3 regions of the Dactylosporangium cerinum genome follow, and region 2 is predicted to be linked to each of the others. Evidence: riboswitches for the same ligand, from Rfam matches in the RefSeq annotation. Region 2 holds a riboswitch; each other region holds the start of a gene.
The links. Region 2 has a riboswitch for cyclic di-AMP ahead of ACFPIJ_RS27485 (hypothetical protein). Riboswitches for the same ligand answer to the same signal wherever they lie in the genome.
Positions count from the first base shown of each region.

Region 1 (3,266 bases), on a different contig from region 2:
TTCGCGGTGTAGGCCGTGCCGTAGCGCAGCGCGGTGGCAGGCACCCATGAGGACCCGTCGTCGCGCAGCTCGCCGGCGACCCGCTGGCCCGCCGCGTCGGTCAGGGCGACCTCGGTGACCTTCCCGTCGCTCACCTTCGTGCCGATCTCGGTGCTGATCGGCACCCCCGACTCACCCGCCGCCGGGCTGACGGCCAGCGCGACCACCGGCGGCGCGGGAGCGGTCCACTTCGCCGCCGTGTGCTTCTTCGAACTGTGGCACGCCGATAGGCCCAGTTGCGCTCCCAACGCGAGCGCGACCAGCGCAACGGCCGTCCGGCCGGGCCGTCTCATGTTCTCTGCCTGTGCATGGACATGGGGGCATCGTCGTGCCCGTCCGTGCGAGGCCGGGCCGGGAAGTGGGTGACATCGCGGAGGACCCGGGACCGCGCGAGGCGGTCCCTACCCGACGGCGTCCGCGATCTGCTGGGCGAGCCCTTCCCACTTCGCATAGGCGTCCGGGAACGCCGAGCGCTGCACCAGCTGCGCCGCGACGGTGACGGCCTGCTGCTCCCAGCCCTGGATCCGGGCCAGCGCCGCGAAGAACCTGCGCGCGGACTCGCGCGCGTCCATCAGCTGGTCGACCGAACCCCAGCTCGGCCGCTGCTGGAACAGGCCGACCGAGTCGTAGTCGTACCCGACGCCCTCGTTGGGATGCTGCAGCGACTGCGGCAGGTTCGGGTTCGCGAGGTTTCGCAGGTGGCTCTCCTGCAGCGCGGTGGCGATCCCCACGACGGCCGCGCGGCGCGGCAGGTTCAGCTGCCGGGCAACCTCGATGATCGCGACGGCGTTGTTCATCTCGGCCTGGGTCAGCCCGCCGACGGGCGCGTGCACGGTCGGCGAGGGCGACGCGGGTTGCCCGGCCGGCGACGGCGACGCCGGCGGCTTGGCGGCCGTCGTCGGGGCGGCCGTCGTCGGTGCCGGGGCGGCATCCGCGCCGTCGGCGGGTTTCCGGGCGCGGCTGCGCGAGGCGGGCGCGTCGGCCGCCGACCGTCCGTCGTCGACGGCGAGCGCCACCCCGTTCACCGGCGCGGCGACCGGCCCGGTCGACGACGACAGCGTCGCGGACAGGGCGACCGCCGCGACGGCGGCGACGGCGACGGCGTGCCGGCGCAGCTGCGCCGGCACGGGTGCGCGCAGCCGGAAGCGGGTCGCGTGCCGCCCCCGGCGGGAGCGGCGGAGGTGGCGGGGACCGCGCACCTGCGCACCGTTGAGCTGCTGGTCATCATCGGCGCCCGGGAGCATCCGGCGAGCTTAGGGGTGGCCCTGACCAGGGGTCCTGGCAGGCGTGCGGACCAGCCGACCGGAGACCGGGCGGGCCGCAGAGCGCCGGGACGCGGTCGGCGAGGTGCACCGGGGGCGCCACCCGGCCGACCGGCGGCCCGCCCACGGTGTGCACCAGGTCCGTTCGCCACGCCGTCGTCTCGCCCGGTAGCCGAGCCGCACGGCGGGATCCGGTGCCCTTGCGCCGCCCCGGTAGGGTCCTCGCATCCGCCCGGCCCACCGTCACCCACCTCGGATGACACCGCGGCGGATCCGCTGAGTCGCGTCCACGCGAGCCGGGGAACCGAGCACCACCGGGGTGAATCCGCGGGGCCTGCGCCCCGAGGTAGGGCGATCTTCCCGCCCGAACCCGTCAGCTAACCCGGTAGGCGGCACCGGAAGGAGCACCACCGTGCAGCCATTGACCCGGTATCACCCGTGTCGCACCACCTCGACCCTCGGCCCGGCCCGGTAGCCGCCGGTCCTCACCGCACCGGCCCGCGCCGGTCGGGCCGGCCCGCTGCCCGGATCACGTCCGGCACCGGCAACAGCAGCCGTTATCCAGCATGTCTGTCGAGGTACCCGTGAGCTACCTGTACAAACCCAGGCACCAGAGTCCCGTCGCGGCACGTTCCCGCGTGCTGCCGATCGCGGCACGTTCCCGCGTGTTGCCGATCGCGGCCGCCGCGGCGGTCCTCGCGGTGACGGCGGTCGTCGGCGTGGCCGTGCACGCCTCGGCGCCCGCGCCGATGGCCGACGCGCAGTCGCTGACCTCCGCGGATCCGTCGTGGTCCGGTGCCGCACCGGCCGCGCGTGACCGGCAGCGGACGCAGGCGGCGCCCAACGCCGCGACCACCCCCTCGAAGGCCGCCGGTGCGGCGCCGTCCACGGCCGCCCCGCCCGCCGCCACCACACCGGCCGCCACCACGCCGGCCGCTCCGCCGGCGGCGAAGGAGCTCGCGTACCGGTTCGCCTGGCAGGAGAACTACTACTTCTGCGGCCCGGCCGCGACCCGCATCGCACTGACCGCGCGAGAGCTGTACCCGTCCCAGTCCGAGGTCGCCCAGAGCCTGCGCACGACCGTCAACGGCACCAACTCCGCCGACGACACCACCCGGTCGCTCAACGCGTACACGAAGAGCTCCTTCTACAAGTCGCACTTCATCACCGGTCAGTCGGCCACCCAGGCGGAGATCGACCGGATGCAGGCGGACATCGTCAACGCGATCACCAACGGCTACGCCGTGGTCGCCAACATCGCCGGCTCCACTGTGGACGACAAGGGAGGTTCGCACTCGTACCCGGGCGGCCACTACCTCACGGTGGTGGGCTACAGCAACGGCGGCAGGACGGTGAAGATCGCCGACCCCGCGGACGCTCTGGGCGTCGGGTACTACACGCTGACGACGGCCAAGCTCGCCCACTGGACCGCCCTGCGCGGGTATTCTGCCTGACCCGGCGCGGTCAGCGGCCCAGGGCCCGCACCCGGCTGGGTGGCTGGAACGCCTGGACCGGCTGGCCGCGCAGCGCGGCCGCGATGGTCTGCGCGACGGCGGCGTTGACCGAGCCGGCGACGCCGCTGCCCACCTGGTCGTTGGGGTTGTCCACGTTCACCGCGATGCCGGCCGCCGCGATCTGCGGGGTGAAGCCGACGAACGTCTCCGTCGAGTTGTACTCGGAGCTGCCGGTCTTGCCCGCGACCGGGCGGCCGCCGAGGATGCCGGACACGTTCTCGGCCGTGCCGCCGTCGCACTTGTTGTACGCCGACGACCGGCTGACCGGGCACCGGGCCGCGTCGGTCGCGGCGGCCGCCACGTCGGCGCTGATCACCTGCCGGCACTTCGGGGCGGCGGCGTCGACCGGTCTGCCGTTGGTGTCGGTGATCGACAGCACCGGCAGCGGCTGGCAGTACAGGCCTCCGGCGGCGACCGCGGCGTAGGCGTTGGCGAGGTCGAGCGGTGTGGT
Region 1 covers NZ_JBHSIU010000118.1:19,318-22,583, reverse strand. The annotation lists gene ACFPIJ_RS56670 (L,D-transpeptidase) at 1-332, opposite strand, end outside; gene ACFPIJ_RS56665 (hypothetical protein) at 441-1,283, opposite strand; cyclic di-AMP (ydaO/yuaA leader) riboswitch at 1,566-1,708, shown strand; gene ACFPIJ_RS56660 (C39 family peptidase) at 1,886-2,755, shown strand; gene ACFPIJ_RS56655 (transglycosylase domain-containing protein) at 2,766-3,266, opposite strand, start outside.
Region 1: it holds a riboswitch for cyclic di-AMP, as region 2 does, so the genes downstream of both, ACFPIJ_RS56660 (C39 family peptidase) here and ACFPIJ_RS27485 (hypothetical protein) in region 2, are expected to answer to the same signal.

Region 2 (3,266 bases):
CGCCGGCGCGGTCGGCGGCGACCCGCACGACGCGGTGGCCGGTGCCGTCGCGGTCGAACTGGTGCATCACTGGTCGGCGCTGCAGCAGGACCTGTTCGACGGGGACCTGACCCGCCGACACCGGCCGACGGCGTGGAGCGTGGTCGGCCCGCACCCGGCGACGCTCGGCGGCGAGGCGATGCTGGCCCTCGCGTTCGACGTGGCGGCCACCGGCGACCCGACCCGGCGCGTGCCGCGGCCGGTGCGCCAGGCCACCCGGAGCCGGCAGCCGGTGGGCGACCCCCGGCCCGGAAACGACGGCCCGCCCACGGCCGGCCCGCCCAGTGGGAGCGAACTGCCGGCGGTGGACGGCACGCCCGCCGCCGACGGACCGGCAACCGGCGAGCGGGGCGACGAACCGCGGGCGACCCGGGACCAGTTCATCGAGCCGCCCGACGAACGGGAGACCCGGGACCGGGTCGTCGACGCGTGCGCCGACGGCGGGCAGCACCGGGCCGGGGCGGCACCCGTCGACCGGGCCGGCGTCCGGGTCCTCGGCGACACCGTCCAGCAGCTCCTGCACAGCCAGCACACGGCCCTCGGTGCCGCCCTCGACACCACGACGACCCGCCGCCGGTCCGGCAGTGACCTGCTGCGCGACTGCATCACGGCGGTCGAGCAGCGCAGCGGCGCCCTGCTCGGCTGCGCGTGCGCGCTCGGCGCCATCGCCGGCGGCGGCGACCCGGCGCGGGTGGAGCAGCTGCGGCTGTTCGGCGTGCGGCTGGGGCTGGCCGTGCAGTTCACCGAGGACCTGCTCGGCATCTGGGGCGACCCGGACGTGACCGGCCGGCCGGCGTTTCCCGACCTGCGCCGCCGCCGGCTGTCGCTGCCGGTCGCCGCCGCGCTCGCGGCCGGCGCCGACGAGCTCACCGAGCTGCTGCGCCACGACAGCCGGCTGGGCGACGCCGACCTCGAACGCGCCGCGAAGGTCATCGAACGCTCGGGCGCCCGCTCCTGGTGCGTCCAGCAGGGCGAGGACCTCCTGGCGCAGGCGCTGCTCGCACTCGACCTGGCGATCCCGGAGCCAGCGGCGGTCGCCGAGCTGGTCGCCCTGGCCCGCTGGTCCACCCGCCACCCCGCCTGAGCGGCACGGCGGCGGGCCGGACCAGGTCAGGTGAGCGCGCCGACCACCTGCTCCGCGCGAGCGACGTGCTTCTGATACGCACCGGGGAACGCTGAGCGCTGCACCGCCTGGGCGGCCGCGGTGACACTCATCCGCTCCCAGCCCTGCACCCTGGCCAGCGCGTTGTAGAACAGCATCGCCGAGTGCGCCGGGTTCATCAGCTCCGCCACCGTGCCCCAGCCCTGGCTGGCCCGTTGCTGGAACAGCCCGACCGAGTCATGGTCGGTGGAGACACCCTGGTGCGGCAGCTGCAACGAGGACGGCACGGCGGAGCTGGCGACGTTGTACAGGTCGCTCTCCTGCATCGCCGTCGCGATCGCGACGACGAGGGCCCGGTCGGACATGCCCTGCGCCCGGCCCTGTTTCACGATGAGCGCGGCGTTGTCCATCTGCCGCTGGTCGAGCCCGGCGACCGGCCGGACGACCGGCGGCGCGGGTGGCACGGGCGGCACGGCCGGCACCGCGACGGCCAGCGGCCCGGGCAACGACGGCGCCGGGGACGGCGACGCCGACGATGACGAGGACGGAGACGAGGACGCGACGGCGCCGGTCTCGGCATACGCCGAACCGGTGAACATCGACGGCGGCGAGTCGGCCGGCAGCGTGGCCAGCAGCGTGGCGGACAGCACGGCGACCGAAACGGTGCCGGCCTTCGCGCCGAAGATCAGACGGGCCCGGCGATGTCGCGGGTGGAACTGGCGTGGCAACGGCTTCACTACTGAAATTCCTTCGTCGAAGACATGAGGCATCGGCACGTCGTGGCGGGCACGGCGTGCTGGAAGGGGGGAATCAGTGGTGCGGCGCTACGACGGCAAGCGGGCGGCCATCATCGGCAGACTCCTTCCGGTGCCGCCTACCGGGTTAGCTGACGGGTTCGGGCGGGAAGATTCGCCCTACCGTGGCTCGGCCACGGATACACCCCAGAGGACTACATGGGTCCCCGGCTCGCGAAACATCGCGACTCGACGGCGCCTGCCCGGCAGCGCCGATGCGGCGCAGGTCGACCGGAGCAGACCTCACGACCCTACTGGGCGGCCTCGGGACGGGCCAACCGCAGCACCGGCATACCACCCGGCGCACCCGAACGCTCACCGGGCGCTGTCACCCGTCTGGTCATCCCTCCGGCGTGACGGGCGCCCTTGACCAGGTACATCGCACGATCGGCGGCGCGCAGGGCGGCACCCGCGTCCTCGATGGTGTCATCGATCACGGCCACGCCGACGCTGACCTGCACCCGCATGATGTGGCCCTGGTGCATGACCGGCGCGCAGACCGAGCGTTCGAGGCGGTCGACCAGCGCGCCGAGGTCAGCGACGGTGACGTTGCCGGTGAGGACGACGAACTCGTCGCCGCCGAGCCGTGCGACGGTGTCGGTGGGCCGGACCAGGGAGACGAGCCGGTGCGCGACGGCGACCAGGACCGCGTCGCCGGCGTCGTGGCCGAGGGTGTCGTTGACGACCTTGAAGTCGTCGAGGTCGCAGAAGAGCAGCGCGCTGACGACGCCGTCGGCGCGGGCCCGCCGGATCGCGGTGGCGAGGGGCTCGGCGAAGGCGTCGCGGTTGGCGAGGCCGGTCAGCGGGTCGCGGGAGGCCCGCCGGACCAGGTCGGCCTCGGTCGCCTTGCGGTCGGTGATGTCCTGCACCTGCGTGATCGCGAACGCGGGCGAGCCGGCGACGACCGACATCGTGGCGGAGATCCAGATCGTCTCGCCGTCGCCGCGGACGCACCGGACCTCGTAGTCGCGGATCGATCCGGTGCCGGCGGCGAACACCTCCCGGCTGTGGTCGAGGTCGTCGGGGTGGATGAAGTCGCCGAAGCGCATCGAGACGAGGACGTCCTCGTCCCGGCCGAGCAGTTCACACAAAGCCGGGTTCACCCGGACGATCCGGGTCAGGTCGGCGCCCTCCAGGCCGATCATGCACATGCCGGTGCCGGCACCGTTGAACGCGAGCCGGAACGCGGCCTCGCTGGCCTCCAGGTGCCGGCGTTCCTGGCGCAGCGCCTCGACCAGGTTGGCGTTGTTGATCGCGATGCCGGCCTGCGCGGCGAGCATCTCGAGGAGTTCCCGCTGGAACGCGCCGGGGCGTTTGCCGTCGGCGGGCAG
Region 2 covers NZ_JBHSIU010000037.1:184,084-187,349, reverse strand. The annotation lists gene ACFPIJ_RS27490 (polyprenyl synthetase family protein) at 1-1,123, shown strand, start outside; gene ACFPIJ_RS27485 (hypothetical protein) at 1,150-1,878, opposite strand; cyclic di-AMP (ydaO/yuaA leader) riboswitch at 1,998-2,140, opposite strand; gene ACFPIJ_RS27480 (diguanylate cyclase domain-containing protein) at 2,187-3,266, opposite strand, start outside.

Region 3 (3,266 bases), on a different contig from region 2:
CCTTCGCGGGCGGCCCGGCTGCGGCGCCTGCTGCGGGCGGCCCTGGCGCCTGCATGACGAAGGGCGCCCCACTCCCCCGGGGCGCCCTTCTGGTCTGTTCGTGCCTGCTCAGCAGCTCAGGTTGCCCGCTCCGACGCCGACGCCGAGGATGCCGACGAAGCGCTGGTACGCCGCCACCCGGCTCTGCACCTGTGCGGGGTTGCGCCCGCCGCACTCGAGGCTGCCGTTGATGCTGCGGATCGTCTCACCGAACCCGGCGCCGTTGACCATCGCGTTGTGCGGGGTCATCGTGCCCGGACCGCTCTGCGTGTTCCAGTACCAGAGCGCGGTCTTCATCGCCACGGCCGGATCGGTCTGCACCAGGTTCGGGTTGTGCAGCAGGTCGATGCCGAGCGCGTCACCGGCGGCCTTGTAGTTGAAGTTCCAGCTGAGCTGGATCGGCCCGCGCCCGTAGTACGCGGCCTGCCCGGCGGGGCACCCGTACGGCTGGCTGGTGTCGCAGTAGTGCGGGTAGTTGGCGGTGTTCTGCTCGACGATGTACACCAGCCCGCCGGTCTCGTGGTTGACGTTGGCGAGGAACGCCGCCGCCTCCTGCTTGCGCTGCGCGTCCGTGCCGGTCTTCGCGAACGCCGGGTACGCGCTCAACGCCGCGACCAGCCCGTTGTACGTGTAGAACGGGTTCCGGTTCGGGAACATCTGGTTGAACTGCGCCTCGCTGACCACGAACGCCCCGTTGTTCGGCGGGTTGGTGGTCGGATTGGTCGGCGGCTGCGTTGTGCCGCCACCGCTGCAGGTGTACGGGTCCCAGTACCAGGTGCTGATCGTCGGGCTGTAGCCCGGGTTGTCGTGCTCGGCGACGTAGTACTTGCCGTCCGTGAACTTCACGACGTCGCCGGTGACGTAGTTGCGCCCCTGCACCCAGGCCGGGAAGCTGCACCCGCCGGCGGACCCGGTCTGGGTCGGCGGCTGCGGGGTGCTCCCGCCGCACGAGCCCTGGTCCTGCCAGACCCCGGTGGTCCCGGGCGGTGCCTCGTTCTGCGTCCACCACTTGGCGAGGAAGTTGCGGCCGTTGTGGGACACGGTGGCGCCCCCGGTGTAGACCGCCGACGACTGCCACGCGGCGGCGCAGGCGGCCGCCGACGCCGGCAGCATGTTGAAGACGGCGACGACACCAGCGGCGACGGCGGTCGCGGCGAGCATCGCCAGCAGGCGCACTCTGGACACCTGATCACTTCCGTTCAGTTCGGTTCCGGGGCCCTCATCCGACCAGCCGAACCACCCCAACGGAGTGAACAACATCGTTTTATTAACAATCTTTACGGTTTCCATAACGTTCCCGCGGAGTGCCGCGACCGACAGGGCGGATCGGGGCCGTACCCGCAGGTCGCCGGGGGCGGCGACCAGCCGCAGGGTGACGCCACGTGATCAAGGGGTGGCGTAGAACCACGGCGGGCCCGCGAAGGTTCCGAAAATCGTGCGACCATTTCCGTGATTTGCGTCACGTCTTTTCTTTGGGAAGGCTTAGGCTACCTGCTCGGGTGGCCCGGTTCGGAGAGGTGCGTCACAGCGCCGCACAAACGGTGCGCTGCGGAGGCGAATCGCCCTGGGTAGGCTGGCCGTCGGTCTCGTCCGACAGGCACCGCTCCCCGCGGTGCCGGGCGCGGCTGCTGCCTAATCGCCGGCTCTTCTGGCGAATCGGGGACCCAACCGTAACTGGGGTGAATCCGCGGGCAACCGCGGTAGGGATCGTTCCGTCCCGAACCCGTCAGCTAACCCGGTCGGCGGCCAACGGAAGGAACAACGAGCCAGATGTCATCACGACATCCCGGTCGGCGGATTCTCGCCGTCCTGATGACGGCCGCCGTCCTTTGCGGGCTGGGCGCCGCACCGGCCATCGCCGAGCCGGGAGACGACACCGGCGACGAGGGTTCCAACGCGTCCCTCGCGCAGGTCCTCGACGAGAGCACCCGCGCGTGGATCGAGGCCAAGGACAAGTTCGACGCCTCGGTCAAGAACCAGGCCGATCTGACCGCCAAGCTCGCCGCGACCGAGACCGAACTGGCGAAGGTCACCGAGCAGGTGTCCGCGATCGCCGTCGCGGCATACCGGACGGGGCCGCTCACCACGTTCGTCGCGCTGATGGACTCGGGGAGCCCGACCGGGTTCGCGGAGCGGGCCGGTTCGATCGACGAGATCGCCCACCACAACGACAATCTGCTGCGCGACCTCAACAAGCTGAAGAAGGACCAGGCGACGCAGAAGGCGGCGCTGGAGGCCGAGGTCAAGCTCCAGCAGGAGCAGGTCGCGGTGATGGCCACGAAGAAGAAGGAAGCCGAGAAGGGGCTGGCCCAGGCGGGCGGCCCGAGCAACGGCTTCGTCTCCGCCAACCTGCCCCTCGCCGCGCCGTCCCCGCGCAACGCGAGCGGCGGCTGGTCGTCGGAGAGCTGCAAGGTCAAGGACCCCACCACCACTGGCTGCATCACGCAGCGCACGCTGCACGCGATGCAGCAGGCGCAGGCGGCCGGGTTCAAGCGGTTCGTGTCGTGCTACCGGCCCAGCGGGCCGTATGAGCACCCGAAGGGTCGCGCCTGCGACTTCTCGGTGCAGTCGGCGAAGGGCTTCGGCGGGGTCGCCGCCGGCGAGGACAAGGTGTACGGGGCCAACCTGGCCACCTACTTCGTGAAGAACGCGGACCGGCTGGGCGTCATGTACGTCATCTGGTTCAAACAGGTCTGGACACCGGCGGTCGGCTGGCACCACTACAGCGGTGTGGGCGGGGATCCCTCCAGCGACCACACGAACCACGTACACCTGTCGATGCTCTAGGAAACACCCTCACATCCGCAGGCGGCCGGCCGATAGGGCAACTGTCGACCGGCCGCCGCAGGGTGAGGGGATCCGAAGTGAAGCACCGACTCGTGACGCGCAGCGACTTCGACGGCCTGGTGTGCGCCGTCCTGTTGCGTCACCTGGACCTCATCGGCGACATCACCTTCGTGCACCCCAAGGACGTCCAAGACGGCGCGGTCGAGATCGGGCCGGGCGACATCCTGACGAACCTGCCCTACGCGCCCGGCGCCCACCTCGTCTTCGACCACCACCACTCGGAGACGCTGCGCAACACCGGCGACCGGGACAACCACATCATCGACGCGGAGGCCCCGTCGGCGGCCCGCGTCATCTATGACCACTTCGGCGGCGCCGAGCGCTTCCCGAACGTGTCGGACGAGCTGATGGAAGCGGTCGACAAGGCCGACTCCGCCCAG
Region 3 covers NZ_JBHSIU010000013.1:225,528-228,793, reverse strand. The annotation lists gene ACFPIJ_RS13265 (reverse transcriptase family protein) at 1-57, shown strand, start outside; gene ACFPIJ_RS13260 (glycoside hydrolase family 19 protein) at 109-1,224, opposite strand; cyclic di-AMP (ydaO/yuaA leader) riboswitch at 1,659-1,800, shown strand; gene ACFPIJ_RS13255 (coiled-coil domain-containing protein) at 1,810-2,826, shown strand; gene ACFPIJ_RS13250 (DHH family phosphoesterase) at 2,919-3,266, shown strand, end outside.
Region 3: it holds a riboswitch for cyclic di-AMP, as region 2 does, so the genes downstream of both, ACFPIJ_RS13255 (coiled-coil domain-containing protein) here and ACFPIJ_RS27485 (hypothetical protein) in region 2, are expected to answer to the same signal.